DNA from 4 places in the Geobacillus sp. YHL genome. Region 1 is predicted to be linked to each of the others. Evidence: predicted binding sites of a transcription regulator. Region 1 holds the regulator's gene; each other region holds the start of a gene.
What was found. Region 1 encodes LexA, which represses DNA repair genes until DNA is damaged. Its sites were predicted from a motif close to CGAACATATGTTCG; they were not measured.
Positions count from the first base shown of each region.

Region 2: the regulator LexA is predicted to act here: its motif matches at 5,632-5,645, upstream of addB (helicase-exonuclease AddAB subunit AddB).
Region 3: the regulator LexA is predicted to act here: its motif matches at 2,580-2,593, upstream of recN (DNA repair protein RecN).
Region 4: the regulator LexA is predicted to act here: its motif matches at 5,959-5,972, upstream of uvrB (excinuclease ABC subunit UvrB).

Region 1 covers NZ_JAEIGB010000005.1:93,695-101,267, forward strand. The annotation lists gene hflX (GTPase HflX) at 1-1,071, shown strand, start outside; gene JCR24_RS07205 (methionine gamma-lyase family protein) at 1,085-2,356, shown strand; gene JCR24_RS07210 (MerR family transcriptional regulator) at 2,433-2,834, shown strand; gene glnA (type I glutamate--ammonia ligase) at 2,874-4,208, shown strand; gene lexA (transcriptional repressor LexA) at 4,272-4,895, opposite strand; gene yneA (cell division suppressor protein YneA) at 5,048-5,353, shown strand; gene JCR24_RS07230 (YneB family resolvase-like protein) at 5,373-6,026, shown strand; gene JCR24_RS07235 (DUF896 domain-containing protein) at 6,156-6,386, shown strand; gene tkt (transketolase) at 6,505-7,573, shown strand, end outside.
Region 2 covers NZ_JAEIGB010000003.1:97,921-105,493, reverse strand. The annotation lists gene addA (helicase-exonuclease AddAB subunit AddA) at 1-2,087, opposite strand, end outside; gene addB (helicase-exonuclease AddAB subunit AddB) at 2,088-5,591, opposite strand; gene lepB (signal peptidase I) at 5,850-6,398, opposite strand; gene JCR24_RS04925 (TVP38/TMEM64 family protein) at 6,395-7,018, opposite strand; gene JCR24_RS04920 (competence protein ComK) at 7,121-7,573, opposite strand, start outside.
Region 3 covers NZ_JAEIGB010000011.1:65,834-73,406, forward strand. The annotation lists gene spoIVB (SpoIVB peptidase) at 1-541, opposite strand, end outside; gene recN (DNA repair protein RecN) at 815-2,536, opposite strand; gene ahrC (transcriptional regulator AhrC/ArgR) at 2,663-3,112, opposite strand; gene JCR24_RS11215 (TlyA family RNA methyltransferase) at 3,169-4,017, opposite strand; gene dxs (1-deoxy-D-xylulose-5-phosphate synthase) at 4,021-5,913, opposite strand; gene JCR24_RS11225 (polyprenyl synthetase family protein) at 6,162-7,055, opposite strand; gene JCR24_RS11230 (exodeoxyribonuclease VII small subunit) at 7,059-7,289, opposite strand; gene xseA (exodeoxyribonuclease VII large subunit) at 7,286-7,573, opposite strand, start outside.
Region 4 covers NZ_JAEIGB010000015.1:16,397-23,969, forward strand. The annotation lists gene JCR24_RS12525 (glycosyltransferase family 2 protein) at 536-1,528, opposite strand; gene JCR24_RS12530 (DUF6044 family protein) at 1,546-3,219, opposite strand; gene JCR24_RS12535 (MerR family transcriptional regulator) at 3,622-4,164, opposite strand; gene JCR24_RS12540 (PDZ domain-containing protein) at 4,383-5,555, shown strand; gene JCR24_RS12545 (CsbA family protein) at 5,569-5,793, shown strand; gene uvrB (excinuclease ABC subunit UvrB) at 6,043-7,573, shown strand, end outside.

The DNA of each region.
Region 1 (7,573 bases):
AAAACGGAAGAGCTCGCCGCCATAGTCAAGCAGCTGGAACCGGACGTGGTTATTTTCAACAGCGAGCTCTCTCCAAGCCAAGCGCGCAATTTGACGAAAATGCTTGGCGAGGTGAAAGTGATTGACCGGACGCAGCTGATTTTAGACATTTTTGCAAGGCGCGCCCGCTCAAAAGAAGGAAAGCTGCAAGTCGAGCTCGCCCAGCTGGAGTATATGTTGCCGCGCCTTAGCGGTCAAGGAGAGGCGCTATCCCGCTTGGGCGGCGGCATCGGCACGCGCGGCCCGGGGGAGACGAAGCTCGAGACCGACCGCCGCCATATTCGCCGCCGCATTGACGACATTAAAGCTGAGCTTGTGCGCATTGCTGAGCATCGAGGGCGGTACCGCGAGCGCCGGCAAAAAAACCAAGCGTTTCAAGTGGCGCTCGTCGGCTATACAAACGCCGGCAAATCAACGATTTTCAATCGGCTGACCGCCGCCGATTCGTTGGAAGAAAACTTGTTGTTTGCCACGCTCGACCCGTTGACGCGCAAATGTGTCTTGCCATGCGGCTACACGGTGCTTGTCACCGATACGGTCGGGTTCATTCAAGACTTGCCGACGACGCTTGTCGCCGCGTTCCGCTCGACGCTCGAGGAAGTGACGGAAGCCGATCTATTGCTTCACGTCGTCGATTCGTCTCATCCGGATTACGTTGCGCACGAGCGAACGGTGTCGCGGCTGCTTACTGAATTAGGGGCTTCTTCCATTCCGATGGTCACGGTGTACAATAAAAGCGATCAAAAAGCGTCGGAATTCATTCCGACAACGACTGCTTCCATCATGATCAGCGCGCTTTCCGCCGCCGACATTGACCGGCTCCGCTATTTTCTTGAAGAGGCGGTGAAACAGCAAATGGCCCGTTACGACGTGTCGATCCCAAGCGGTGAAGGAAAATTGCTCGCTCGGTTAAAATCGGACACCATTTTGCACGAATGGCATTATAATGAACAGGGAGGCACGTACGACTGCCAAGGGTACGTGCTGCCGACGCACCCCTTGTATGGGGAGCTGCAATCATTCCAACGGTAGAAAGGGTTCATCTATGTTTTGGACACAATGGAGACACGGAGAAACCATCGCTCTTCTCATCGAGGAAATCGAAGCACAAATCGCGCCGATTCACCGCCGCATCGATGAACTGGTCGACGTCAACCAATACCGCGTGCTTGAGAGCTTCCGTCGCCATCAAGTGAGCGACGCCCACTTCATTCCGTCAACCGGTTATGGGTATGACGATGCGGGCCGCGATACGCTCGATCGCATTTTCGCTGATGTGTTTGGAGCGGAAGCGGGACTTGTGCGCCCGCAAATCATTTCCGGCACGCATGCGATTGCGATCGCGCTGTTTGGCGTGTTGCGCCCGGGCGATGAGTTGCTTTACATCACGGGCGCTCCGTACGATACGCTTGAGGAAATCGTCGGCGTCCGCGGCCGCGGCGTCGGCTCGCTGAAAGAGTTTGGCATTCGTTATCGCAGCGTGCCGCTCACAGCGGAAGGGATGGTCGATTTTCCGGCCGTTCGCGAAGCGATCCATGAGCGGACGAAAATGATCGGCATTCAACGTTCGCGCGGCTATGCGGACCGGCCGTCGTTTACTGTCGAAGAGATCGGCGACATGATTGCATTCGTCAAGTCGATCAAACCGGATGTCGTCGTGTTTGTCGACAATTGCTACGGAGAATTCGTCGAGGAGAAAGAGCCATGCCATGTCGGCGCCGATTTGATGGCCGGCTCGCTCATTAAAAACCCGGGAGGGGGCTTGGCGAAAACGGGCGGCTACATTGTCGGCAAGCGGGAATATGTGGAGGCGTGCGCCTATCGGATGACCTCGCCGGGCATTGGAGCGGAAGTCGGTCCGTCGCTTTACAGCTTGCCGGATATGTATCAAGGCTTTTTCCTTGCGCCGCACACCGTGGGCCAGGCGCTCAAGGGGGCGGTTTTTACAGCGGCGATGCTCGAGCGGATCGGACTAAAAACCTCGCCATCGTGGAAGGCGAAGCGCACGGATTTGGTTCAGTCCGTCCGTTTTGACGATCCGGAACAAATGGTGGCGTTTTGCCAAGCGATTCAGGCTTCCTCCCCGGTCAACGCTCATTTCACTCCGTATCCGAGCGACATGCCCGGCTATGAAGACAAAGTGATCATGGCCGCCGGCACGTTCGTCCAAGGGGCAAGCATTGAGTTGACGGCCGACGGGCCGTTGCGCCCCCCGTATGTCGCGTATGTGCAAGGCGGATTGACGTATTCGCATGTGAAAATCGCCGTCTGTTCCGCCATTCAGCGTTTGCTTGAACAGCGGTTGATTTGTTTGTGAGGAAACGTCACGTTTCATTGACTCATTTCCTAACATTATGGTAAAATAAAGGTATCAAAAGCGAGGAGGAATTGGCATGAGCAGCCAAATTCGTCGTTCCATGCCATTGTTTCCGATTGGGATCGTGATGCAGCTGACCGACTTGTCGGCTCGGCAAATCCGCTATTATGAAGAGCACGGCCTCGTTTCGCCAGCGCGCACCGAAGGCAACCGGAGGCTGTTTTCGCTCAATGACATTGACCGCTTGCTGGAAATTAAAGATTTGATCGACCAAGGCGTCAACTTGGCGGGCATTAAGCAAATTTTTGCCGCGCGGGAGGAAGGACGCCACCAGCAGGCGGAGAAAGTCGAAAAAGTAGGAAAACCGAAGCTGTCGGACGAAGAACTGCGCGAAATTTTGCGGAATGAATTGCTGCAGGCCGGGCGGTTCCAGCGCGCATCGCTTCGCCAAGGAGATCTCGCTCGCTTCTTTCATTAATGACGGAAAATGATTTCCGAGCCGGGGAGGAGTTTGGACATGGCAAAATATACGCGTGACGACATTCTACACATCGTCAAAGAGGAAAATGTCAAGTACATCCGCCTGCAATTCACCGATATTTTGGGCACGATCAAAAACGTCGAAATTCCGATCAGCCAGCTGGAGAAAGCGCTTAACAACAAAATTATGTTTGACGGGTCGTCGATCGAAGGATTTGTCCGCATCGAAGAGTCGGATATGTATTTGTATCCGGACTTGGATACGTTCGTCATTTTCCCGTGGACTTCAGAAAAAGGAAAAGTCGCCCGCTTTATCTGCGACATTTACAACCCGGACGGCACGCCGTTTGAAGGCTGTCCGCGCTATAACTTGAAGCGGATGCTGAAAGAGATGGAGACGCTTGGCTTCAACGCCTTTAACTTAGGAGCTGAGCCGGAATTCTTCCTTTTCAAGCTGGACGAAAAAGGACACCCGACGATGGAGCTGAACGATCGCGGCGGCTATTTCGATTTGGCGCCGACCGATCTTGGGGAAAACTGCCGGCGCGACATTGTGCTCGAGCTTGAGGAAATGGGGTTTGAAATCGAAGCGTCCCATCATGAAGTCGCCCCGGGCCAGCATGAGATCGATTTTAAATACGCTGATGCCGTAAAAGCGTGCGACGACATTCAAACGTTTAAGCTCGTCGTCAAAACGATCGCCCGCAAACACGGATTGCATGCGACCTTTATGCCGAAGCCGATTTTTGGGATTAACGGTTCAGGAATGCATTGCAACCTGTCGCTGTTCCGCAACGGTGAAAACGCCTTTTTCGATCCGAACGGCGACTTGCAGTTGAGCGATACGGCGCGGCAGTTTATCGCCGGTGTGCTGAAGCATGCGCCGAACTTTACGGCGGTGACGAACCCGACCGTCAACTCGTACAAGCGGCTTGTTCCAGGCTATGAAGCGCCGTGCTACGTCGCTTGGTCGGCGCGCAACCGCAGCCCGCTCATCCGCATTCCAGCTTCGCGCGGCATGAGCACGCGCATTGAGGTGCGCAGCGTCGACCCGTCGGCCAACCCATACTTGGCCATGGCGGTGCTTTTAGCCGCTGGGCTTGACGGCATTCGCAACAAGCTCACTCCTCCGGCGCCAGTGGATCGAAACATTTACGTCATGACGAAAGAAGAACGGCTCGAAGAAGGCATTGTCGATTTGCCGGCAACGCTGCATGAAGCGTTGGAAAACTTGAAGTCCGATGAAGTGATGATTCACGCGCTCGGCAAACATTTATTCGAGCATTTCGTCGAAGCGAAAGAAATTGAGTGGGATATGTATCGGACAACGGTTCATCAATGGGAATTGGACCAATATATGGAACTCTACTGATTCATAAAAAAGCTGCCCTGAAAAAAACGGGGCAGCTTTTTTATGGGCGCAGGCCGGCACGAGTCAGTCGAACAGGCGATAGACGCCGATCACTTTGCCGAGAATCGTGCAGTCGCGGACGATGATCGGCTCAAGATGGGCGTTTTCCGGCTGCAGGCGGATGTGGTCTTTTTCCTTGAAAAACCGCTTCACCGTCGCCTCGTTGTCTTCCGTCATGGCGACGACGATGTCGCCGTTGTTGGCCGATGACTGCTGGCGGACGATGACGTAGTCGCCGTCGAGAATGCCGGCTTCGATCATGCTGTCGCCCATCACTTCAAGCATAAACAGCTGCTCCTCGCCGGCGGCGAGCCGCTTCGGCAGCGGAAAGTAGCCTTCGATGTTTTCCACCGCTGTAATCGGTTGGCCGGCCGTCACCTTGCCGATGATTGGCACCGAGATGATCTCCTCTTTTTCTCTCTCCTTGGCCATATCGTTGTCCAAAATTTCAATGGCGCGCGGCTTTGTCGGGTCGCGGCGGATGTACCCTTTGCTTTCTAGGCGCGCGAGATGCCCGTGGACCGTCGAACTTGACGCCAGTCCAACCGCTTCCCCAATTTCCCGCACCGACGGAGGATAGCCTTTTGTTTTTACTTCCTGTTTAATAAACTCTAAAATTTGCTGTTGTCGTTTTGACAGTTTCGTCATTGTTTCACACCTCTCGCCACATCATTTGCCTTCATTATACCATGCGGAAGACGAAAAAACAAACATAAGTTCGAGTTTTTTATTGACACAAACAAATGTTCCTGGCTATAATGAAGGAAAGCGAACAAACATTCTAGAAAGGGTGGGAGGGAATGAGGAAAACGTTGCTGCACTATGTTTTGTTTTCATTTTTGTTTGCGCTCGTGTTGGCAGGGTTCGTTTACGCCAGCAGCCCGGTCGATAAAAAAGAATACGTGACGATCACGGTCGCTCCCGGCGATACGCTTTGGGGGCTGGCAAAACAGTACGAACAGGAACACCATATGCCGCCTGATGAGTTCATCCGCTGGGTCGTCGATGTCAACCATTTGCCGAGCCCGCGTCTTGCCGCCGGTGAACAAATTGTCATTCCTGTGTTAAAATCAAAGCAGGGCGGCTCGGTGGCCGTCAATCAGTGATGGAAAGAAGGGATTGGCCATGAGGGCGGTCATTTACTGCCGCGTCAGCACGGACAAAGCTGAACAGGAAACGTCGCTCGCGAGGCAACGAGATGAGCTCGAGCAGCTGGCGGCCGAGTGTGGATTTGAAGTCGTGAAAGTGATCGCCGAGCAGGCGAGCGGTTATGAAGCCGACCGCGACGGCGTGTTGGAGCTGCTTTCGCTTTGCGAGGAAGGCGAGGTCGATGTGCTGCTCATTCAAGATGAAACGCGGCTTGGGCGCGGCCATGCGCGCATGGCGGTGCTGCATTGCTTGAAAAAGCAAGGGGTGAAAATATACAGCGCCAGCCACCGCGGGGAGATGCCGCTGTCGGAGGCCGATGAGATGGTGTTATCCATCATCGCTATTGTCGAGGAGTACCAAAGAAAAATACATAACGCCAAAATTAAGCGTGGCATGCAGCGAGCCATCGCCAGCGGCTACCGACCGGAGCGGAACCTAAGGCGCCGGGGCGAAAACGCCGGGCGCGATCGAATCGATCTGCCGGTTGAGGAGATCGTCCGCTTGCGCGAGCGCGGACTGACGTTTGCCGATATCGCCGCGACGATGCGAAGCTTCGGCTACGAGGTGTCCAAGGCGACCGTCCATCGGCGTTACCAGGAATATATGGACGAGCAACAAAGGCGGCGTTGATCGTGTACTGCGCCTGGCCCTAAAGCGGCGAGCGGGCAAAGGAAACCAAGATGCCATCGTTGCCATCTTCCCGGTTGATCAGATAAGATAAAACAGAGTGAGAATATGGCAGATAGGAGAAGATGATCAATGCTTGCCAAACATAAATTAGCCCGCATCAATGAACTGGCGAAAAAAGCGAAAACGGCCGGCTTGTCGGCCGAAGAGGCCTTCGAGCAAGCGAAGCTGCGCCGTGAGTACATTCAAGCGTTCCGCAAGGCGATGACCGATATGCTCCATACAGTGACCGTCATTGACCCGAGCGGCAACGACGTGACGCCGAAAAAATTAAAGGAAAGCCAGCGGCGGCGCTTCCATTAAGCCGCGAAAAAACAGACGGCGTCTCGTTTGTCCCGAAGGAGGAAATAAACGTTGTACAAGGAATCTGATTTTCTATATGATAGTAAATGACACCATGTTGATGAAAGGGAGGAAGACGATGGCGCATTCAATCGAGGAGTTGGCGATTACCACCATTCGAACGCTGTCGATTGACGCGATCGAAAAAGCGAAATCCGGGCACCCGGGCATGCCGATGGGCGCGGCGCCGATGGCGTACACGCTTTGGACGAAATTTATGAATCATAACCCGGCGAATCCAAACTGGTTCAACCGCGACCGGTTTGTCTTGTCAGCCGGGCACGGGTCGATGTTATTGTACAGCTTGCTTCATTTAAGCGGCTACGACGTATCGATGGATGATTTGAAACAATTCCGTCAATGGGGAAGCAAAACGCCGGGCCATCCGGAATACGGCCATACGCCGGGCGTGGAAGCGACGACCGGCCCGCTCGGCCAAGGGATTGCGATGGCGGTCGGCATGGCCATGGCGGAACGGCATTTGGCTGCTACATACAACCGCGACGGGTTTGAGATCATCAATCATTATACGTACGCCATTTGCGGCGACGGCGATTTGATGGAAGGAGTGGCGAGCGAAGCTGCGTCACTCGCCGGCCACTTGAAGCTCGGCCGTCTGATCGTCCTGTATGACTCGAACGACATTTCGCTGGACGGGGAGCTCAACCTGTCGTTCTCGGAAAACGTCGCCCAACGTTTCCAAGCGTACGGCTGGCAATATTTGCGCGTTGAGGACGGCAACAATATTGAAGAAATCGCCAAAGCGCTCGAGGAGGCGCGGGCGGACCTCAGCCGGCCGACGCTCATTGAAGTAAAAACGACGATTGGCTACGGCGCGCCAAATAAAGCGGGCACGTCCGGCGTCCACGGCGCTCCGCTCGGCGCCCAAGAGGCGAAGCTGACGAAGGAAGCGTACCGCTGGACGTTTGCTGAAGATTTTTATGTACCGGAAGAAGTATATGCCCATTTCCGAGAAACGGTGCAAGAGGCCGGTGCGAAAAAAGAAGCGGAATGGAACGAACAGTTCGCCGCGTACGAACGGGCGCATCCGGAGCTGGCCGCCGAGCTGAAGCGGGCGATTGAAGGGAAGCTTCCGGATGGCTGGGAGGCGGCGCTGCCGGTGTATGAAGCGGGCAAAAGCCTGGCGA
Region 2 (7,573 bases), on a different contig from region 1:
TTGGCCTCCTCTTTTGTTTCCGCCGGCTTTTGCCGAAACGAACAGAGCGCTTCATAAAACGTGCCTTTTGGATCGGCGAGGCGAATCATGGCGAGCTCATTCTCGTCAAAACGAAAGAGCGGCGACCGGAGCACCGCGGCGAGCGGAATGTCTTGGTGCGGGTTGTCGATCACTTTTAACAGTGAGAGCATGATCGAAATTTCCGTCGCCTGAAAATAGCCGGATGACAAATCCGCGGCCGCCGGGATGCCTTGCGCCTGCAGCTGCTCGATCATCTGCGGCGCATTCGTCATCGAGCGGACAAGGATGACGATGTCACGGTACATGGCGCGCCGCGGCTGCCCGCTCGAACGATCGTATACATAAAACGGAGCGGAAACGATCTCTTTGATTTTTTTCGCCATCAGCCGCGCCTCGAGCTCCGCCGCTTCCCATTCAGCCGCTTCCTCTTCGTCCTCTTCCGCCGCACGCTGCCGGTTGATGATCATGACTTCCGGCGCCGCATCCTCCCCTTCCGGGTAATCGGCGCCGTATTTCAACTGCGCCGCTTCGTCGTAAACCATTTCGCCGACGGTTTCCCCCATGAGTTGCGCAAACAGAAAATTCGTCCCGTCAAGCACTTCGCGGCGGCTGCGGAAGTTGCTCGCGAGGTCGATTTTCATCCCCCCTTCTTCCCCGTCGGCGGTGAATCGTTTGTATTTGTCCAAAAACAGCATCGGCTCGGCAAGGCGGAATCGGTAAATCGACTGTTTCACGTCGCCGACCATAAACAAATTGCCTGTTCGTTCGCTCCCTTTTTTCACCAGCTGCAAAATCGCTTCTTGAACGAGGTTCGTATCTTGATACTCGTCAACAAGCACTTCATCAAACTGCGCCTGGTATTCCAAGGCGGCGGAGGAAGGCTGCCATTCGCCCGTTTCCGGATCACGCCGCCGCAAAATATGCAAACAATAATGTTCCAAATCAGAAAAATCAACGATTCCTTTTTCCCGTTTCGCCGCTTGGAACATGACGGCAAAACGGCGGACAAGGTTAGCGATCGTTTCAACGATCGGCTTCATTTCCCGCATATGGCGGAGCCAAACGGATGGATCGAGCGAAAACACATTGTCGCGCAGCGCCTCCACTTTCTTTTTCGCCTGATCACGCAGCGATTTGGCTTCGTCGATCAGCCGCTCGTCATAGTCCTTGCCGCGGCAGGCCGGCAGCCGCCCAAACGACAGCGCCTTTAGCGCGCGATGCAGCTCGGCCCACGGTCCAGAAAGACGCGTTTCCAAATCAGCGATCATATCTCGATCTTCGCGCAGCCGCTCCGCGTACGGACGCGGTCCGCCCGGCTCTTCAGCAAGCTCAAGCGCCCTTCGGATCAGCCGTCTGGCCGCCGCCAGCTCCATCGCAGCATGTTGCGCGATATAGCGGGCTGCTGGCAGCGTCTTTATATCTGTTCGTTCATCGACATCATACATCGAGGTCAAACCGGCCAACCATTCATCTGGTTCCGGATGGGAGCGGGAAAATTCATAAAGGGCGACAATCATCTCCTGCAGCTCCGCATCGCTCCGGTCGCCCGTATAGGCATCCACGACAGCGAAAAACCGCTCGTTGTCCGGCTTTCCATATTCCTCCTCAAGCAGCTCTTCAAGGACATCCTCTTTCAACAGCTCGATTTCCGTTTCATCCGCGATGCGAAACGACGGATCCAAATCAAGCAAATAGTAATATTTGCGAATGACATCCAAGCAAAAGGAATGGAGCGTCGAGATCGCGGCGCGGGGAAGCAGGCTGAGTTGACGTCGCAAATGGAGCGAATGCGGACGCTTGGCCAATTCCCGCTCGAGCGCCTCGCCGATTCTTGCTTTCATCTCCGCGGCTGCCGCATTGGTAAAGGTAACGACAAGCAGCCGATCGATATCGACCGCTCCTTCTTCCGCCGTCACTTTTTGAATGATCCGCTCGACAAGAACGGCCGTTTTCCCGGATCCGGCCGCCGCGGCGACAAGAATGTCTCGGCCGCCCGCGGCGATCGCCTTCCATTGTTCATCCGTCCATCGGCTCCCAGCCGGCTTCGGGCGAATCGTGGCGTTCATTTATCCTTCCTTCCCTTCCGCTAGTTTTTCGATGACCGCTTCCTTCGTTTGCGGGGCAAGCTTCCGGTATTCGTTGCCGGAGAGTGCCTCATCAAATTGGCAGACCGGTTTGAAAACGCAAAACTCGCACGCTGTTTTATCTTTCAACTTGTACGGGGCGATCGACACGACGCCGTCGGCGATTTGCCCGCCGATGTCGATGAACAAACGGCGGACATGCTGGCGGAGCGCGGCAAAGTCGGATGGACTCGCCACCGACGAACGCGAATGGATCGACCCGCTTTTCGTAAGCTGAGCGGGCACAATCAGCGACCATTGTCCGTCTTCCGTTCGGCCGTCCATCAACCGGATCGCCTCGACGTCAGCGAGCAACAGCCCGCGCATCCGAAACGGTTCAAGCAACTTTTTCGCCATTTCCACCTCATCATCCACCCATTGCTTCGCTTGAACGATCGGATTGTGGATGTGAAAATAAAGCACCCCGGCTGGCAAGGCCGGCTGTCCGACGAGCTGTTCGGCATACGTCAGCACGATGTCCAGGTAGGTGAGCATTTGCAGCGCCAAGCCGTAATATACTTCCGTCAAATCGAGCGTTTTCGCGCTCGATTTGTAATCGATAATGCGAAGAAGCACTCCTTGGCTGCTTTCCGCCTTATCGACGCGGTCGATCCGCCCAACAAGCTCCATCACTGTTCCGTCGGGCAGTCGAAACCGAAGCGGCGGCAGGTCGCCATTGGGGCCGAATGACAGCTCAAGTCCGATCGGAACGAAACCGCTCGCCCGCGCATGCTCACTTAACACATGGGTTGTACGGGCAACGACGTGTTTCAATTTTCGTTTCATATATTCATAGCGATGAGAGCTTGAGAGCACTTGCTGCTGGATGAGCGGGGCGATTCGCTCGACCGCCTCGGCCGACAGCCGTTCACAGTCTGGTCTTGACAGTTCGCGCCAATCAAGATGCTGTTCGCGCAGCCGGTCGGCGATTTGCTTGATGGCGGCATGGAACAATTGCCCAACATCCGGCGCCTCAAGTCGGAAAACGTTGCGCTCTTTCAACCGCAGCCCGTGCGATGCGAAATGGGCGTACGGGCATTTTTGAAACTGCTCCATGCGCGAGACGCTCGCCTGAATTTTTTTGCCGTACAGCCGCTGGCTCCACTGTTTTTTGAGCGGCGTCGCTCCGTTTGTATAAAAGAGCGCGGAGACGGCATGCCGCACCTGCTCCTTCCAGTCCCGATGGCCGATGAACGTGTTATACACATCCCACCAAAGCGGATCGATGCCGTAGTTGCGCTTCCACGCTCGGAGCTGGCTGATCAAATACGTTTGCGTCGCCCGCGGCGCGGTCACGAACGCCTCTGCTTTTTCTGCCGGGGCGTCGAACGGGTCGTTGCCGCACAGATGCACCGGCGCATGCGGAAACAGTTCCGTAAGCTGCTTGATGAGCGGCGACGGCATCAACGCTTTCCCTTCCCCATCAGCAAGCGGATATGTAACATACAGCCGCCGGCTCGGACAAACAAGTGCCAAGTAGACAAAAAACGGGTCATAAAACAGCTGCTCCCGCCCCCCTGGGGCGAGCGCCACTCCCAACTCACGCAGCTGCTCGCGCTCCACTTCCGCCATCAGCCCGTCTTCCTTCACTTTTGCTGGAATAACGCCATCGTTGGCGCCGATGACGAACGCATACTTGATGTCAATTAAACGAGAGCGATCAAGCTGAGCGACGATCACCTGGTCCATCGCCGGCGGCACAAGGGAGAACTCCAACCGATCGAGCCCAGCCTCGATAATCTTGACAAACTCAGCGAGCGGCAGTGATTCTGTCCCGAGCATTTCTACATATTGGTCAAGCAAATCGACGACGGCGTTCCACGCCTGTTCATGCTGGCGCGCTTCAACGAGGCGGCCGTCCGCTTCCGCTTGTGCGCTCATTTTCTCTAGTTTTTTTGGAATCTGCAATTCTTCCAAAAACAGATATAATGCCATACAAAACCCGCGTCCGTCCTCCGCCCGACGCAGACGGCGCTCCAACCGGCGAAGCGGAGCGGCCAACGCCTCGCGCCATTCATTGAGCATGTCCTCAAACTGCCGCTCTTCGTCCGTTTGTGGTACGTTCAAACCGTCAAGCGCCTGATAGCGCCGATACGCCCAGCGCTCATTGTTTGTCCACTTATCCCCTTTGATTCCGTAAGCAAGCACATAGTTTTCGAGCTTGTCGGCCGCCTCGCGCCACATGTGCAGATCGCCGTCCGTTGGAAAAAGCAAATCCGTTTTCACCGCCCGAAACACCGCTTCATATCGCCAACGCGTCACGACCGTCTCTAAGGCAGCGCGCACGAGTTCAATGAGCGGGTGGTGGTGCATCGGTTCTTTTTCATCCATAAAATACGGGATCCCAAAATCAAAAAACACCGTTTTCACCAGATCGCGGTACGCCTCCGTCTGGCGGATGATCAGCGCAATGTCGCGATAGCGCGCCCCTTCATCGCGGACAAGGCGGATGATTTCGCGTGCGACCGCTTCGATTTCCGCTCGGCGATTGGACGCCTCATAAAGATGGACGGCATCGGTCTTTGCACCATATGGAAGCAACGGGCGTCGGTGAAATTGCGCCTCAAGATGAACGAGCGCCCTGTCTTCATGGCGTCGGTTGGCCGAAAGCACGATCGGCTCTTCGATCGCAATGTCATTGCTTAGCGCCAACTCCCTCAGCTGGCGGTACGTTTGCGCCGGCAAATAAAAGAGATGAAGTTCGTCCGGCATTCCGTCGTCATACGGGCGGTCGATCGTCAAACAAACGGTGACGCGCCGGCAATGGCGAAGAAGCTGTTCGATGATCATATATTCTTGCGGCGCAAAATGATGAAAGCCGTCGATGTAAATATCGGCATCCCGCAAATAACTTGAGCGCGGAATATGCTCAGCGAGCAAGCGCAAATAATCTTCCGAATCAAGATAGTGGCCGATAAGACTCCGCTCAAGTTCCTCATACACAAGCGCGACATCGCTCAACTTGTCAGCGAGCAAGCGGCGGCCCGGCTGGCTTGGCCCATCCTCGAACGCCTTGGCATGTCGGCGGAGTTCGCCCGGCGTCAGGCAATACCGTTTGCATTCGGTGATCATTTCGTTCAGCTGCTCGATAAACCCATGTTTGTCCGCCGCGCGGCCAAACAGTTTCAGCTCTTGTTTGCGTTGCTCAATAATTTTGCGGATCATCATCTGCACACCAACATCATGAATATGGTACCGGGTCATGCCGCCTGTTTCCTGCAGCACGCGCCAAGCGAGACGGGTGAAGCTGAACACTTGGGCGCGAATCATCCCGCCCACTCCCTCGGTATGTATCAACGCGTATTCGCATTGAAATGTCATTTGCTCCGGAACGAGATAGACGATCGCCCTTCCTTTTGGATCCTCTTGCAACTGGCGGCGAATTTCTTCGAGGCAGACAGCCGTTTTCCCACTTCCTGACCGTCCGAGCAAAAACCGCAGCGACATTGTATCCACCACCATTCGTTTCCTTTATTTGTTTTATTTTAGCACGTATGTTCGCTTTTAGGAAGAAAAAAACGCCCTTCCGGCCGCGGGTTATATAGAGGCAATCTGAAACGTTAACGTTTGTTTCTTTTTGTGGAGCCAGCCGACATGTCAGCGACTTGTTGGACGGCTGAACAACCCCGATTCGAAGGATCTCATTTATTGGTCTAAGAAGCTTCAATTCGTTATAGAAGCGGAAGGCTTCTTGCGAGATGAAGGTTAAAAATGAAAGGTGAACTGTTTAAACGGCCAGTAGCGAACATCCACCTTGCCGACAATTTGGTTGATTTTGACAAACCCAAAATGGCGGCTGTCCCAGCTGCTAAGCCGGTTGTCGCCAAGAACGAAAATGCAGCCGGGAGGCACCCGTGTTTTCCCGGTCACCTCCTCAAGCGTAAAATCCCCGGTCAGCCTGCCGTCAAGCAGCTTTTGCTTATACGGGCGCAAATACGGTTCGTCAACTTTTTTTCCGTTGACATACAAGATGTCATTTTTGTACGCGATCCGATCGCCAGGCAGGCCGATAACCCGCTTGACGTAATCTTCCTTTTTGTTGGCGTGAAAAACGATAATGTCAAACCGGCGAATAGGCCCGATGTCGTAGGAAAGCTTATTGACGATCAGCAAATTGCCGCTCTCCAGCGTCGGCATCATCGATTTTCCTTCCACCACGTAATTGCTGAACACGAACAACCGAAGCGTGGCGACAACACAAACGGCAACAAACCATGGCCATCGGCGGCCTCGTTTTTCTTTTTGCTTGGTCACTCCCCGCCCTCCTCGCCGCCTTGTTCTTCCGTCAACGAAAATCGCGCTTCCACCCGTTTTCCGGCGTACCAAAGCAACAGAACGACTGCGGCGATCATCGCCGTGCGCAGCGGCTGACGGATGAGCGCCTTCAAGTCATAGCCGATAAAACTGATGGTAAACACCATGATCATCTTTCCTAGCAGCACCGCCAATACAAACTGCTGGCGGCTGATGCGCGACAGTCCGGCAACAATATTGACAAGCGCCGATGGGGTGAACGGAAAGCAATACAACAAAAACAGCGGACCAAATCCGTGTCGCTCAATCCAATGCATAAACTGCCGCACTTTCGGGTGGCGGCGGACAAAGTGAAAAAAACGCTTCTGCCCCACTTTCCGCGTCAGCCAAAACACGATGAGCGAGCCAAGTGAAGCGCCTAGCCAAGAGATCAGAAACCCTTTCCATAGTCCAAACGCCGCTGCGTTCGCCATCACGAAGACGAACATGGGCAAAATGGGAAAAAACGACTCAAGCAACGTCGCTGCGATGCCGGGAAGCACGCCGAAAGAGCGGTATTGTTCGAGCAGGGAAAGGATGCTGTCGAGCGTGAACCATTGTTTGATTGTTTCCATATCCATGTCTATTCCCCATTCAAATGCCGTTTATATCTTTATTTTACACGTCCAGGCGCCTAATTTGAACTCATCTTTAGGAAAAACCATTTTTATCAATTTGTTCAGCTAACTCTGTTTTTCTTGCTGCATGCGAAATATGTATTGGAGTTTGCGCTCCCTCGCTTCCATCCGCTCGGATAATTTTGTCCGCAGTTGAGCCGTTCGGTATAACTGGTTGATGAACGATTTGCAGGAAACATCGAGGGATATGCTTTTTCCGTTGCGGAAATAAACGATGGTCCGCTCATATTTGGCAGGCTCATACCGATAAACGTGCATGTGCGAGAGCCAAACGCAGCGGGAGTCACGCGGAGAGGCGGTTGGAAATACGTAAATTTCATTGGCTGGTTCAATGGCGATCGGCGCTTTATGAGTGATGCCAATGACGGCTTTCGTTCCTTCTTTCCTTCCTTGAAAGCTGCTTCCGTAGTAATCGCAACTATGTTTAATAATGTCAATCGGCGTTTGTTTGATGATATATTCGCCGTCCTCTTCAATGACTTTCGCATACACATCGCT
Region 3 (7,573 bases), on a different contig from region 1:
TTCCCGTTTTGCCGGCCTCCTCGATGAAAGGGGAAAGGTCGCTCATGTTTTCGATTTTTTGGCCGTTAATGCCGATAATGATGTCGCCGACTTGAATGCCGGCTGCCTCTCCCGGCGATTTTTTCCCGTTTTCGGTTTCGACAAGGTGGTAACCGACGACAAGAACGCCGACGGTATTGAGCTTGACGCCGATCGATTGTCCGCCGGGAATGACTTTGAGCGTCGGCAGCACGTTGACATCCACTTGCTTGATCGGCATTCCGGCAACCTGCAACATCATCGTTTCATGTCCGCGGCGTTTCGCCTTTACAGACAGAGAACCGTTTTTTCGCTCAATATTGAGCGTTTCGGGAGCGTTTCGGTCATTGACGGCCGCTTGCACGGGAAGGGAAGCGGCAGGAAATTCAACCGCATCGCCTTCAAACAGGACAAGCTGCTTCGGAATTTGCCAATATTCCTTCATCGGTTTGGAAAAGGCGATGGCCGTCAATATACCAAGGAGAAGCACTCCTGCGATTTTTCGCGCCGTTTCTTTATTCAATGTCGTCCACTCTCCTCGCTCCCGCCTACACCATGCAAAAACGGTTACAGTTTTAATTTTGCCTGAACCGGGGAAAATATAATCGCCCTGTCGATAAAAAAGCTGCCCGGAATTGGATGGACTTGCATCCGGACAGCCGCGCGGCTTTTTGCTTATCTTTATGAAACACCGTAGTTCTCTTAAGGAAAGCGGGCGCCAAGGCAGAACAGGCAGGCGGAATCGGCCCGCTTTGAGAGGGATGCGCCTCCCCTCGACGAACAGGGGAAACAGGAATCAATGTTTCATTTTCGCCGCCAGTTCCAACAGCTCTTTGGCATGCCGTTTCGTCAATTCCGTCATCTCGACGCCGGAAATCATCCGCCCGATTTCTTTCACTTTCTCCTCCTCATTGAGCTTCCTCACGACTGTTTTCGTCCGTTCCCCATCCGTCTCTTTGGCGATCAACAAGTGCGTGTCCGCCATCGCAGCGACTTGCGGCAGATGGGAAATGCAAAGCACTTGCGACTGGCTGGCGATGCGGTAAATTTTTTCCGCCATTGCCTGGGCGACGCGTCCGCTGACACCGGTGTCGACCTCATCAAAAACAATCGACGTCACTCCTTGATGTTTGGAAAAAATCGTTTTCAACGCCAGCATAATGCGCGACAGCTCGCCGCCGGAAGCGACTTTGACGAGCGGTTTTAACGGCTCGCCGACGTTCGTCGAAATGTAAAACTCGACGACATCGATGCCATCTTCTTGGAACCTAACCGGCACGCCGTCGACCAAGGGGGCGTCAAGCGATCCTTCGCGCTTGGCAAATACGATGTCAAATTTCGTTTTGTCCATGTACAAGTCTTTCAGTTCTTGATGAATGCGCTCAATCAGGCGCCGGGCATATGTTTGCCGAACAGCGGTGACGTTTTTCGCCTCCGTGAGCAACTCGTCCGTCACCAGAGCGAGCTGCTGCTTAAGCTCATGCACATGCGTTTCGCGATTTTCGATTGTCTCGATTTCCTCGGCGATCGTCTCGGCATAGTGCAAAATATCGGCGATCGTCGCCCCGTATTTTCGTTTGAGCTGCCCGATTTCCGCGAGACGGCTTTCAATGGCATCGAGCCGCTCTGGGTCGTATTCCATCTCCTCAATTTGATCGCGCAGCTTGTACATGACTTCCTCGAGCAAATAGTAGCAGTTCGCCGTCGTTTCATGCGCATCTTTGAGCGCTGCATCCATGCCTGCGACGTCATCGAGATGGCGCATCGCCTCCCCGATGGAATCAAGCCCGCGTCCCTCTCCGGAGAGGGCCTCATAGCTTTTCTGCAGAGCGGTATAAATTTTTTGAAAATTGACGATGCGAACTTTTTCCTCCATCAGCCGCTCGTCCTCGCCCGGCTCGAGCGCCGCCTGCTCGATTTCACGCAGCTGAAACGTCAGCAAATCAAGCCGGTGCGCCATTTGCTGTTCATTTTCGCTCAGCTTTTTCAATTTGTTTCCGAGCTCCTCATACCGCTCATAGACGGCGCGGTAGCGAGCAAGCGCCTCTGCCGCCTCTAGGCCGCCGAACTCGTCTAAAAGCGGCAGATGGCGGGACGGATCCATCAGTTCTTGATGTTCATGCTGGCCGTGAATATCAACAAGCGTCGCCCCGATGTCGCGCAGCACCGCCGTCGTGACGAGCTTGCCGTTAATGCGGCAGACGCTTTTGCCGTTGGCGAAAATATCGCGGCGCAACACGATCATGCCGTCGCTGGCGTCGATGCCAACGTCTGCGCATTTTTGCCAGCACGGATGGCGGTCATCATCAAGCAAAAACAGCCCTTCGATTTCCGCCTTTTCCGCTCCAAAGCGGACAAATTCAGCGGAGCCGCGTCCGCCGATCAACAAATGAATCGCGTCGATGATGATCGATTTGCCGGCTCCCGTTTCGCCGGTTAACACCGTCAGCCCTTTGTCAAACGACAACGAGAGCGACTCGATAATGGCGAAATTTTTAATCGACAGCTCGGCGAGCATTTCACCACTCCTTGCCTGTCCGATTCATTCCACTTTTGATTATAGCACGTATGTTCGGATTTGCAAACGAGGACCGCCCTGTCGTTCCGTCCTTGAACGTGGAACGGAAGCTGGGCCGGTCCTCGCCTAGAGCATGGACAACAGCTGGTCGGACACTTTTTCCGCATCTTTCGGAGTACGGCAGATGATCAGGCACGTATCGTCGCCGCAAATCGTACCGACGATTTCGTTCCAATCCAAATTGTCGAGCAAGACGCCGACGGCATGGGCGTTGCCCGGCAGCGTCCGCAACACAAGCAAGTTGCCCGTTCCGTCAAGCTTCACAAACACATCAACAAGCGCCCGCTTCAGCTTTTGCAACGGATTGAAGCGCTGGTCGGACGGAAGGCTGTACTTGTAGCGGCCGTTGGCCATCGGCACTTTGACGAGCTGCATTTCTTTAATGTCGCGCGAGACGGTCGCCTGGGTGACGTTAAAGCCAGCTTCTCTCAGCCGGTCGACAAGCTCGTCTTGCGTTTCAATGTCATGGTTCATAATGATTTCGCGAATTTTAATATGCCTTTGCCCTTTGTTCACATTGCGCCACCTCCCCGCTTTTCAAAGTGCAGAGCAGATTGTCCGTCCCGCCGACGCTATTTGCCGCTTGGCTCCACGCTCCCCGCCCGCAATCGGGCATGCGCCTCGCTCACCACGTCGGCGACGGATGCTGGCAGTCGGTTTTCTCCCTCCCGGTTTCCTCCAGGATAGGCAGCATGAAGCAAAAATTCAATATTGCCGTCGCCGCCGGTAATCGGTGAATACGTTAAATGAAGAACATCGAACCCTTCCGCGCAGGCGAATTGAATGATCGATTCGAGCACTTCCTCGTGAATGTTCGGATCGCGGATGATCCCTTTTTTGCCGACCTTTTCCTTGCCGGCTTCAAACTGCGGCTTGACGAGAGCAATCACATCGCCGCCCGGCACCATGACCGTCTTGACGACCGGCAAAATGAGCCGCAGCGAAATAAACGAGACATCGATGACAGCTACTTCCGGCAGCCCTTTCGTAAACTGATCCGGCGTCACGTAGCGGAAGTTCGTCCGCTCCATTACAACGACGCGCTCGTCTTGACGCAGCTTCCAGGCAAGCTGGTTGTAGCCGACATCGACGGCATACGTCAGCTTCGCCCCATGCTGCAAGGCGCAGTCGGTGAAACCGCCGGTCGACGCGCCGATGTCAAGAACAATTTTATTTTCCACGCGAATATGAAACTCGCGCAACGCTTTTTCCAGTTTCAACCCACCGCGGCTGACGTACGGAAGCGGGTTGCCTTTCACCTCAAGCGGAATGTCAACCGGCACTTTTTCCCCGGGCTTATCGAGTCGAACGTCGTTTGAATAGACAAGCCCGGCCATGATCGCTCGCTTCGCCTTTTCCCGCGTTTCCGCCAGCCCTCGTTCGACAAGCAGCACATCGAGCCGTTCTTTTTTTCCTTTCATGTCTCAAGCCCTTTTCTGTTTTCTTGGCACCATCGTTTTGATGCGGTCGATGATATGGGTCGACGTCAGCCCGATTTCATTGAGCAGCTCGCTGACGCTTCCATGTTCGATAAAGCGGTCCGGGATGCCCATCCGTTCGATGACCGCTCCGTGATAACCATGATCATGAGCAAACTCCAACACAGCACTGCCAAAGCCGCCTTGCAGCACCGCCTCTTCGACCGTTAAGATCGGCAGGCGGCTCTCAAGCAGTTCGTGAAGCATCGCCACGTCCATCGGCTTCAAAAAGCGAGCGTTGACGACTTTCACCGATATGCCGTCTTTCGCCAGCTCGTCGGCCGCCTTAAGCGCCATCGAAATCGTCGTGCCAAACGTCAAAATCGCCGCATCGCAGCCGTCGCGCAACACTTCCCACGTGCCGATTGGGATTTCTTTCAGCTCCTCATCAAGCGGTACGCCAAGCCCGTTGCCGCGCGGGAAACGCATGGCGATTGGCCCGTCGTCGTAGCGGATGGCGGTGTACACCATGTGCTGTCCTTCGTTTTCGTCTTTTGGCATCATCAACACCAAGTTCGGCACATGGCGCAAAAAGGCGATGTCAAACACCCCTTGGTGCGTTTCGCCGTCCGCCCCGACCAACCCAGCACGGTCAATGGCGAAAAAGACATTTAAGTTTTGCCGGCATACATCATGGACGACTTGGTCATAGGCGCGCTGCAAAAATGTCGAATAAATGGCCAAAAACGGTTTCATCCCTTGCGTCGCCAATCCAGCCGCGAGCGTTGTCGCGTGCTGCTCGGCGATGCCAACATCAAACATCCGATCTGGAAACTCGCTTGCAAACCCTTCCAGCTTCGAGCCGACCGGCATCGCCGGCGTAATCGCGACGATGCGCGGGTCGGTGCGAGCGAGCCGGCGCACGGTTTCGCTGACAAGCGCGCTCCATGACGGACCGGCCTCTTTCGTTTTGACAAAAGCGCCGGTTTCGATTTTGTACGGCCCTGTGCCGTGCCATGTGCCGACTTTGTCGTTTTCCGCCGGACTGTATCCTTTCCCTTTCTTCGTGATGACATGCACAAGCACCGGACCTTTCATCTTCTTCGCATAGCGCAAGTTCTCAAACAAATCCTCAAAATCGTGGCCGTCGACCGGGCCTAAATACGTAAACCCGAGCTCTTCGAAAAACACGCCGGAGACAAGCAAATATTTCAAGCTGTCTTTCAGCCGCTCGGCCGTCGCCGCCAGCTTGCCGCCAACCGCTGGGATGCGCTTGAGCAGCAGCTCCAGTTCATCTTTCACCCACTGGTATTTGCCGGCGGTGCGCAACCGACCGAGGATGTTGTGCAACGCGCCGACGTTCGGGGCGATCGACATTTCATTGTCGTTTAAGATGACAATCATATCCGTTTTCTCATGCCCGATATGGTTGAGCGCCTCAAGCGCCATGCCGCCGGTGAGCGCCCCGTCGCCGATGATCGGCACGATGTATTCATCCGTCCCTTTCAAATCACGGGCGATCGCCATTCCCATCGCCGCCGACAGCGACGTCGAGCTATGGCCCGTTTCCCACACGTCATGCTCGCTTTCGCTCCGTTTCGGGAACCCGGACAGCCCCTTGTATTGGCGGAGCGTGTCAAACGCGGCGGCGCGTCCGGTCAAAATTTTATGCACGTATGACTGGTGTCCGACATCCCAAATGAGCTTGTCTTTTGGGCTGTCGAATTCGCGGTGGAGGGCGATCGTCAGCTCGACGACCCCTAAGTTTGGGCCGATATGTCCGCCCGTTTTCGACAACTTCTCAATTAAAAACCGCCGAATCTCGGCGCTTAACCGTTTCAGCTCAGGAATGGACATGTTTTTGACAACGCGCGGATGGTCAATTTTTGTCAAGTCCAACAAAGATCACTCGCTTTCATTCTGTCGTTCTCCGAGCCGTTTCTCCTCGTACAGGTAGTATTATTATACATGATCCGGCGCGAAAAATCGACTTTTCCCGCCAACGCAGCCCGTCACCACCTAGGACGCGTTTTGTGGTGTATCTATAGAACTTGCGGCGGCCGCCCGGCGGAAAACAACCAAAAAAACAAGGCCGCCTCCGCCCCGAAGGAAAGCGAACAACGGGAACAAGAGGCCGCCGCCCCGCATCAGTGGTCGCGGACCGCGACAAGCTCGCAAATGTAGGCCAGCACCGCGTCATCGATTTTGGCTTGTTGCAAATGGCGCTTCGCGGCGTCGATGTGAAACGCCAGTTTCTCTTTGGCACCGCCTAGCGAAAGAAGCGCCGGATATGTCGCCTTCTTGTTGTCGCGGTCGCTGCCGACTCGCTTGCCGATTTTTTCTTCCATTCCTTCAATGTCCAAAATATCGTCGCGAATTTGAAAGGCGAGGCCTAAATGTGCGGCGAACTCGTTGAGTTCGCGCGTCTGCCGACCATCGGCGCCGCCAAGCAGCCCCCCGGCGTGCACGCTGTATTGCAACATTTTCCCCGTCTTATGGCGGTGGATGTATTCCAGTTCCGCAAGCGCCAGCGTTTTTCCTTCCGCCTCCATATCAGCCGCCTGTCCAGCGACCATGCCTTCCGGGCCGGCCGCCTTCGCGAGCTGCTCGATGAGCTGCAGCCGGACAGAAGGCGGAACGCGGTCGTCATCAACCTCGGCGATCAATTGAAACGCATACGTAAGCAAGGCGTCCCCGGCCAAAATGGCCATCGCCTCGCCGAACACTTTATGGTTCGTCGGTTTGCCGCGCCGCAAATCATCGTTGTCCATGCTTGGCAAATCATCATGAATGAGCGAGTACGTATGGATCATTTCAATGGCGCAAGCGACTGGCAGACCGATCGCCGGGTCTTTGCCAAGCGCTTGGATGGTCGCCAGCAACAAAAGCGGGCGGATTCGTTTGCCGCCGGCCTCAAGCGAGTAGGCCATCGCCTTTTTCAGCGTCTCCGGCCCACGAAGCCGCGCCATATAGGAGGAAAGCGCCGCCTCGACGGCCCGTTTTTGTTCGTTGAGAAACTGTTCAACCGAAAGCTGCGCCACCCGTCACTCCTCCTCCGGCGAAAAAGGGACAAGCTCGCCGTCTTCACGCAGCATGTACTCCAACTGTTTCTCCACATGCTGCAATTTATCATGGCAAAGCTTGGACAGTTTCATGCCTTCTTGAAAAAAGGCGATCGCCTCCTCAAGCGGCACGTTCCCTTCCTCGAGCTTTTCGACGATTTCCTCCAGTTTTTTCATCGCTTCTTCAAACGTCATCTCTTTTTCTTCGCTCATACGTGTTTTTCCTCCACTCCCGTCACTTGACAATCGACTCGTCCGTCTTGAACTTGAATGGAAAGATGCTCGCCGATTCGAAGCTGGTTCGTTCGTTTCACGAGCTCGCCCTGCTCATTGTACACCAAGCTGTAGCCGCGCTCCATGATGCGAAGCGGACTGAGCGCCTCAAGCCGGGCGAGGTTGGAGCGAAAGCGGAACCGATGGCGCTCCACCGCGGTGCGCATCGCTTTTTCCAGCGCATTGGCGGCCGCCTTTTGCCGTTCTTTCATCCGCTCAAGCTC
Region 4 (7,573 bases), on a different contig from region 1:
CATTTTTCGTTTTTACCAGTGATTGCATCCGACTGTCGAGTGACCGAACAACGCCGCTTCCAGACCCATGAATGGGTCTGTGAAGCGAGTCGTTGTTCGGTCTTCCAAGCCACAGGCTTGCCTTCGACAGTCGAAAATGGACAAACCACTTTTCCGTCAAGGATATATTAAACTTCTTCGTTGCATCTATATAGATGCAATTTGAAGCTTTAACATTTGTAGCTTTTACCGAGCATTTGATCGACTGTCGGGCGACCGAACAACGCCGCTTTCAGACCCATGTATGGGTCTGTGAAGCGGGTGGTTGTTCGGGTCTTCCGTCACGCCTTGGCGTGACGGAGGCAAGCCTGTGGCTTGCCTTCGACAGTCGAAAAATGGACAAGCGACTTTTCCATCAAGGATATGTTAAACTTTTTCGTTGCATCTATATCGAATCGAAGGAGGCTGCTGCCAGGCCGCAAGTGAAAGCAGGAGATGTTCAAGCGGATCCGATTGATCCGTCCGACCTTTTCGGTTTTGGATCACCTATGCCTTCCTACAGGCGGGCTGGTGTTTTCTCCCTTTCTGATGGAAGCGGCAGCTGCACGGTTTTTTCGACCGCAAACCGGGGCCGCCGTTTCACCTCTTGATAAATTTTGCCGATGTATTCCCCGATGAGGCCGAGGCTCATGAGCACCAGCCCGCCGATGAACCAAACGGAAATCATGAGCGACGTCCAGCCTGATTCGGCGTGCCCGAGAAGTTTGCTGATGAGGGCGTACAGCCCGGCCGCACCGCTCGCGAGAAAGGCCAAAAAACCGATGAGCGTAATGGCGCGAATCGGTGCGACGCTTAAGGACGTGATGCCGTCAAAGGCGAAGGCGAGCATCTTTTTGAGTGGGTATTTCGACTGTCCAGCCCACCGCTCATGCCGGTCGTAAAAGACGCACGTCGAGCGGAAGCCGACGAGCGGAACCAACCCGCGCAAAAAGAGATTGACTTCCGTGTAACGGCTCAGTTCATCGAGCGCCCGCTTGCTCATCAGACGGAAATCGGCGTGGTTGTAAATCAGCTCGATTCCGATGGCCCTCATGAACCGATAAAAGGCTTGGGCGGTCGTACGCTTGAACCACGTGTCTGTCTTTCGGCTCCGCCGCACGCCATACACGATGTCATACCCTTCGCGGTATTTTTGCACAAATTCGCGGATTGCCTCCACATCATCTTGCAAATCGGCGTCAATGGACACGGCACAATCGGCGTATGCCCGAACGGTTTCGAGCCCAGCGAGCAGCGCCCGCTGATGGCCGACGTTGCGAGCAAGTTTCACACCGGAGACAAACGGGTTGCGCTCGCTTTCTTCTTCAATGAGCGCCCATGTCCGGTCGCGGCTGCCGTCGTCGACAAAAACGATATGGCTGCCGATGGCGACCGCTCCTTCTTCGAGCAGCTGCTCAAGCAAAGCGGTCAGCCGCCGGATCGTTTCCGGCAACACGTCTTCTTCGTTGTAGCATGGGACGACGATGGCCAACAATGGTTTGTCCACCATGTGTTTCTTGCCTCCCTTCACTCCACTTCGTATACATAAATTTTCCATACTGACTGTCGATCGGTGAACGCCCGCAAGAAGCGGAGATGGATGTCGCGGGCGTTCATGATCGGGACGGAGGAAAAAATGTACTTGCCGCCAAGCTGTTTGAATGCCTTTGTGTTGATCTCGAAATGATGGATGACTTTATGCGATCGTTTCGTGAACATATAATGTTTTCCGAGCTCTGCCGAGAACAAATAGACGCGGTTGCCCCAATGGTCGAAATAGTCTTTCAGCACCGGGTTTTTGTCCAATTCCTTGGCGATGATGCGGCGAAACTTCCGCTTATACGATAACGGGTAAAAATTGTTGTACGTATCGAGCGTATAAAACCCGTTGTATTGAGCGATGGCCGGGTGAAGCCCAACGCTGGCGACGCGGTAGGACGATACCGGCTTGCCGATGTATTGCTTGATTTTGGTAAATAAATGTTCGGAATAAAACTGCTCGAACGACGGCGTGCCAGCGAGGCGATAGCGGATTTCCTCGTTAAACCCGCCAAGCAAAAGCAGCTGCAGCGCCAAGGCGATCGGCACGAGGCGCCGCCATGCGGTCCGTTCCTTGGCTAAGATTTGCAAGGCCAAGGCAAAATCGACGTAAATGACCATCGGCCGCAAAAAATGGAAGCGGGCGAAATTGAACGTATTCAAAAGGGAAATCCGTTCTTTCAGCGGCTGCCACCCTTTGTAAAACCAAAACGCATACCAAGCCGATAAGGCGATGTTCAACCAAAACAGCAAAAGGAAGCGCCGCTCCAATGGCCCGCGCTGACGGCGGCGCAAAACGAGAAAAAACGCCGCCCAAAGCACCGGCAAGATGATCGGCCCATGGACGGTCATCACATGCGTATGGCCGAGCACATAGTTTTTCAACGTCAACCGAAGGCAGTGGACGAAGCTGAGCCGCGAGGAGAGGAACTCGTTCCGGCTCGTCGGTTCGCCGCTGAAGACAAGCGAGTACACGAGGCGGTACTCGATGGCCAAAAACAAGCTTGTCATCAGGGCGATCGCGGCGAAAAACCGCTTGTTCCACTGCTTGCGGACAACGCCGTCAAACAGCCACACCGCCGCCATCGCGGCGAGGAAAAAGAAAAATCCGAGCACAAAGCTGGCGTAAAACGGAAGCAAGATGATCGCCAGCCATTCTTTCCATGTCGCTTCTCCGTTGCGGATCGACAGAAACGCCCAAAGCGCCAGCGGCATGCCGAGCGTGCTTAACATGCCGGACGGCCAAAACGGTGTCAGCGCAAAAGCAAGCGCCGCCCCGACGCGAATGAGCCATGATTCCGGTGAAGGCAAAAAGTGGCGCCTGAGCAGCCAATACATACCCAAAAAGGCGAATACCCTCGTGATCGTCTGGCTGAGCGCGTATGCCACCATGGAGGGGAACAAAGCGTGCAGCCACACGATGCCGCTGAATTCGGTGCCGAAGGCGTTGCGCGGTAAGCCGTTGATCACTTGCGGAATGACGGCATCGATTGGGCCGAACAGTTGGCCGCTGCGAACGAGCACGCGATACCAAGCGATGTTCGAATCCATATTGTCGTGCACGCGAATATGGGCGTGTTCGCCTAACATGTACAGCGGAGAAAGGTAGAGAGCCAATACGATGAACGCGATGGCGACCGCTTTTCGTTCTCTTTGTTCCATCTCGCGCGCCCTCCTTTCCCATACGGGAAGATTGCACAACATGATCCATTATAAACCGCTGCGATTAAAAGAGAATAAAAAAATCGTAAAGAAGTAGTGAAGAAGAAAAACAAAAAGGCTTATCACCACAACACGTACTTGACAAGCAAGGCGTTTTTGGATCCGCTATATAGCTCAAACATGGATGGACTGATTTTTCTTTATGCGCGTGAGTAAGACATAATTGGAAACCGTCCAGGACAACTTTAGGGTGAACAGCCATAAAAAAAGAAAGTGTCCCAACGCCCAATGGTGCACCGTTTATGACCACCATCATATACGCGTGAAACACCTTCACAAAATGATCGATCATCTTTTCTTGAAAGGGCGACGATCTTTTCGGTCCAACCTGCATGAAACCCGTCAGGCAAACAGCCCCATCACGCGCCTAAAGCCGCGCCGTTTTCGTTTCGCTTCTTTCGGCGGTTCATGCGGGGATGGGGGCCGGGTGTTCAACTGCTGTTCAAGACGGGCGACCGTTTGCTCCAGCACGGCGAGGCGGGCGGCGATTTCCTCCATTTCTTGACGGTGATGCAACAGTTGAATGGAGACGACATCATCCGCTTTTTGTTCCAATTGTTGCTCGAGTTCATCCAAACGCGAGGAGACGCGGTCCATTTCCGGTTCGATATATTCTTGGAACAGAGCGTGAATGGGAACGTTTGGCGGCGTTGTGGAAGAACGGCTAGAGGCCGGCGGTGCTTCGGGTGTTGCTTCTGGCGGCGCTTCCATGGCGGCGCCTTGTTCAAATTTGACACGTTCGAGCAAGGCGACCGTTTTTTCATCAAACAAGTAGTGGCCGGCCTCGTTTCTCCGCAACGGAATGTCGTATTTGCGCACCCAGCGCTGGATCGTTTTCGGCGATACACCAAGGCGAGCAGCGACGTCGGACGTTTTCAATTCCATCGTTTCACTCCTCCTTGTTTCGTCTTGTTTATCCTTTTTCCTCTGCATCTTTGAAAATCCTTCCCAGCCGACAAAACTAGTGTTGATTCGGCAAAGAAAGTGGAAAACAGCGAAGATTCGCCATTGGCGAAAAAAGATGGCTGTGGGCATGGGAATTGGTCATGCCATTTGGTAGAATAGAAGATAAAGAATGATGAACGACGCAAGGGGTGAAGCGGATGGCAACATGGTGGCTGGAATGGCTTGAGGGCGTCTCGTCGGTTTGGCGGCAGCCGCTTCTTTATTATGGCGCCGCGCTCGCTTTGGCCGTCGGTTGGCGGCGGGTGAAGCGGGAGCGCCGCGATTTTCATGTGCGCGTCTACAGTCTATGGCAAGAGTGGCGCGGGCTTTGGACGAAGGGATGGATGGCTGGAGCGATGTTGTCGGCGGCGGCCGTCGGCATCGGGATCGCGGTGCCGCAGGAAGCGGTTTGGGCGGTGACGGTGCTGACGGTGCTCTTGAGTTTGACGATGGAAGCGCGGTTGTTGTCGCCTGCTTATCCAGTTGGCGGCGCGCTTCTCGTGTTCGGTTTGGCGGAGCGAAGCAGCGCGTTGTCCCGCTGGCTTCCCGATGGCATGGCGGCGGCGCCGGCTTTGGCGGTGTGGCTTGCGTTGCTTTTGCTTTCGGAAGGATGGCTCATCATTCGCACGCGAAACGAGGCGGCCTCGCCGCAGCTTGCGAAAAGCAAGCGGGGGATGACGGTCGGCCTGCAATGGACGCAGCGTCTTTGGTTTGTGCCGGTTGTGTTGCCTGTATCAGGCGGCGCGCTGCCTCCGGCTTCCTGGTGGCCGCTCGTTTCGACGGGAGACGGCTATTCATTTTGGCTCGTGCCGTTTCTTCTCGGCTTTTCCCAGCGCCGCCAGCACATGCTGCCGGCGGAAGCGGCGCATACGGAGGGGCGGCTTGTTGTTCGGCTGGCGTTCGTTGTCGCCCTATTGGCTGCTTCCGGTATATGGTATCCACCGCTGGCGGTGGCGGCGGGGGCTATGGCCATCATCGGCCGCGAATGGATCGCGTTTTCCGGGCATCGCGCCGACCGCGCCCGCCCGCCCCGCTTTGCCCGCCATCCGCACGGCTTGGTGATTGTCGGCGTGCTTCCCGGCTCGAAAGCGGAAAAAATGGGGCTTTCGATCGGGGAAGTCATCATCAAAACAAACGGCGCCCCGGTGCGGAGTGAAACCGAGTTTTACGAGGCGCTCCAACGCAACCGCGCGTTCTGCAAGTTGGATGTCGTCGGACATAACGGCGAAGTCCGTTTCGTCCAAGGGGCGCTCTATGAGGATGAGCATCATGAACTCGGGCTGCTGTTCGTCCGTGATCGGAACGCATCAGCGTCTGAAGCTGTTTCGTAAAGGAGAATGGATCATGTGGTTTTTGGCGGCACTCATCATTCCGTGCCTATTGGTGCTGTTGTTTGCGCGGGTGACGTACAATCGGTACATCGCTGTGCTGTTGACGACGGCGCTGCTTGTCGCTTCCTACTTGAAAGGCTATACGGACGAGCTGCATGAAATCGTTGCTGACATTGCATCGACGATCGCCGGCTTTCTTTGGGCCGGCCGCATGCTCGACCATCTGAAGCAAAAATGAAGCGGCGTTGTCGGTTCAACCGTCTGTTTTTGGAAAAAGGCATCGTCGGCTGAACCTCGGATTGTCGAAACGGAACAGAGCGAAAACGCGGACCTTGGGCATGAATGGGTCCGCTTTTTCGCGTTTTTCGGTGCGAAGCGATGGAAAACACTGAGTGGGTTGGTACGAATATGAGTTCGCATTTTTGATGCATGGATCATCACGATGTGATACAATGGGGAAAGATGGTACGAAGGAGGAGGCGAAACGGTGGAGGGCCGTTTTCAATTAGTGTCGCCATACGAACCGCAAGGCGATCAGCCGCAGGCGATCGCCAAGCTCGTTGACGGCCTGCGCCGCGGGGTGAAGCATCAAACGCTGCTTGGGGCGACGGGGACGGGCAAAACGTTTACGATCTCGAACGTGATCGCCCAAGTCAACAAACCGACGCTTGTCATCGCCCACAACAAAACGCTCGCTGGCCAATTGTACAGCGAGCTGAAAGAGTTTTTCCCGCACAACGCCGTCGAATATTTTGTCAGCTATTACGATTACTATCAGCCGGAAGCGTATGTGCCGCAGACGGATACGTACATTGAAAAAGACGCGAAAATCAACGATGAAATCGACAAATTGCGGCACTCGGCGACATCAGCCTTGTTTGAGCGCCGGGACGTGATTATCGTTGCGAGCGTGTCGTGCATTTACGGTTTAGGGTCGCCGGAAGAATACCGGGAGCTCGTCGTTTCATTGCGCGTCGGGATGGAAATCGAGCGCAACGCGTTGCTGCGGAGGCTCGTTGACATCCAATACGACCGCAATGACATCGATTTTCGCCGCGGCACGTTCCGCGTCCGCGGCGATGTCGTCGAAATTTTCCCCGCGTCGCGCGATGAACATTGCATTCGCGTCGAATTTTTCGGCGATGAAATCGACCGCATCCGCGAGGTGGACGCCTTGACCGGCGAGGTGCTCGGCGAGCGTGAGCATGTCGCTATTTTCCCGGCATCGCACTTTGTCACGCGCGAGGAGAAAATGCGGCTCGCCATTCAAAACATCGAACAAGAGCTCGAGGAGCGGCTCGCCGAACTGCGTGCGCAAGGGAAGCTCTTGGAGGCGCAGCGGCTCGAGCAGCGGACGCGCTATGATCTTGAAATGATGCGCGAGATGGGCTTTTGTTCCGGCATCGAAAACTACTCGCGCCATTTGGCGCTGCGGCCGCCGGGCTCGACGCCGTACACCTTGCTTGACTATTTTCCGGACGATTTTTTGATCATCGTTGATGAGTCGCACGTCACCTTGCCGCAGTTGCGCGGCATGTACAACGGCGACCGGGCGCGCAAGCAAGTGCTCGTCGACCACGGCTTCCGTCTGCCGTCGGCGCTTGACAACCGGCCGCTCACGTTTGAAGAGTTCGAGCAAAAAATCAATCAAATTATTTACGTCTCGGCGACGCCAGGGCCGTACGAGCTTGAACACAGCCCGGGCGTTGTCGAACAAATCATCCGCCCGACCGGGCTTCTCGACCCAACGATCGACGTCCGCCCGACGAAAGGGCAAATCGACGATTTGATCGGCGAAATTCATGAGCGCGTCGAGCGGAACGAGCGGACGTTGGTGACGACGCTGACGAAAAAGATGGCGGAGGATTTGACCGATTATTTGAAAGAAGCGGGGATCAAGGTGGCGTATTTGCATTCGGAAATTAAGACGCTCGAGCGCATTGAAATCATCCGCGATTTGCGGCTCGGCAAATACGATGTACTGGTCGGCATCAACTTGCTTCGCGAAGGGCTCGACA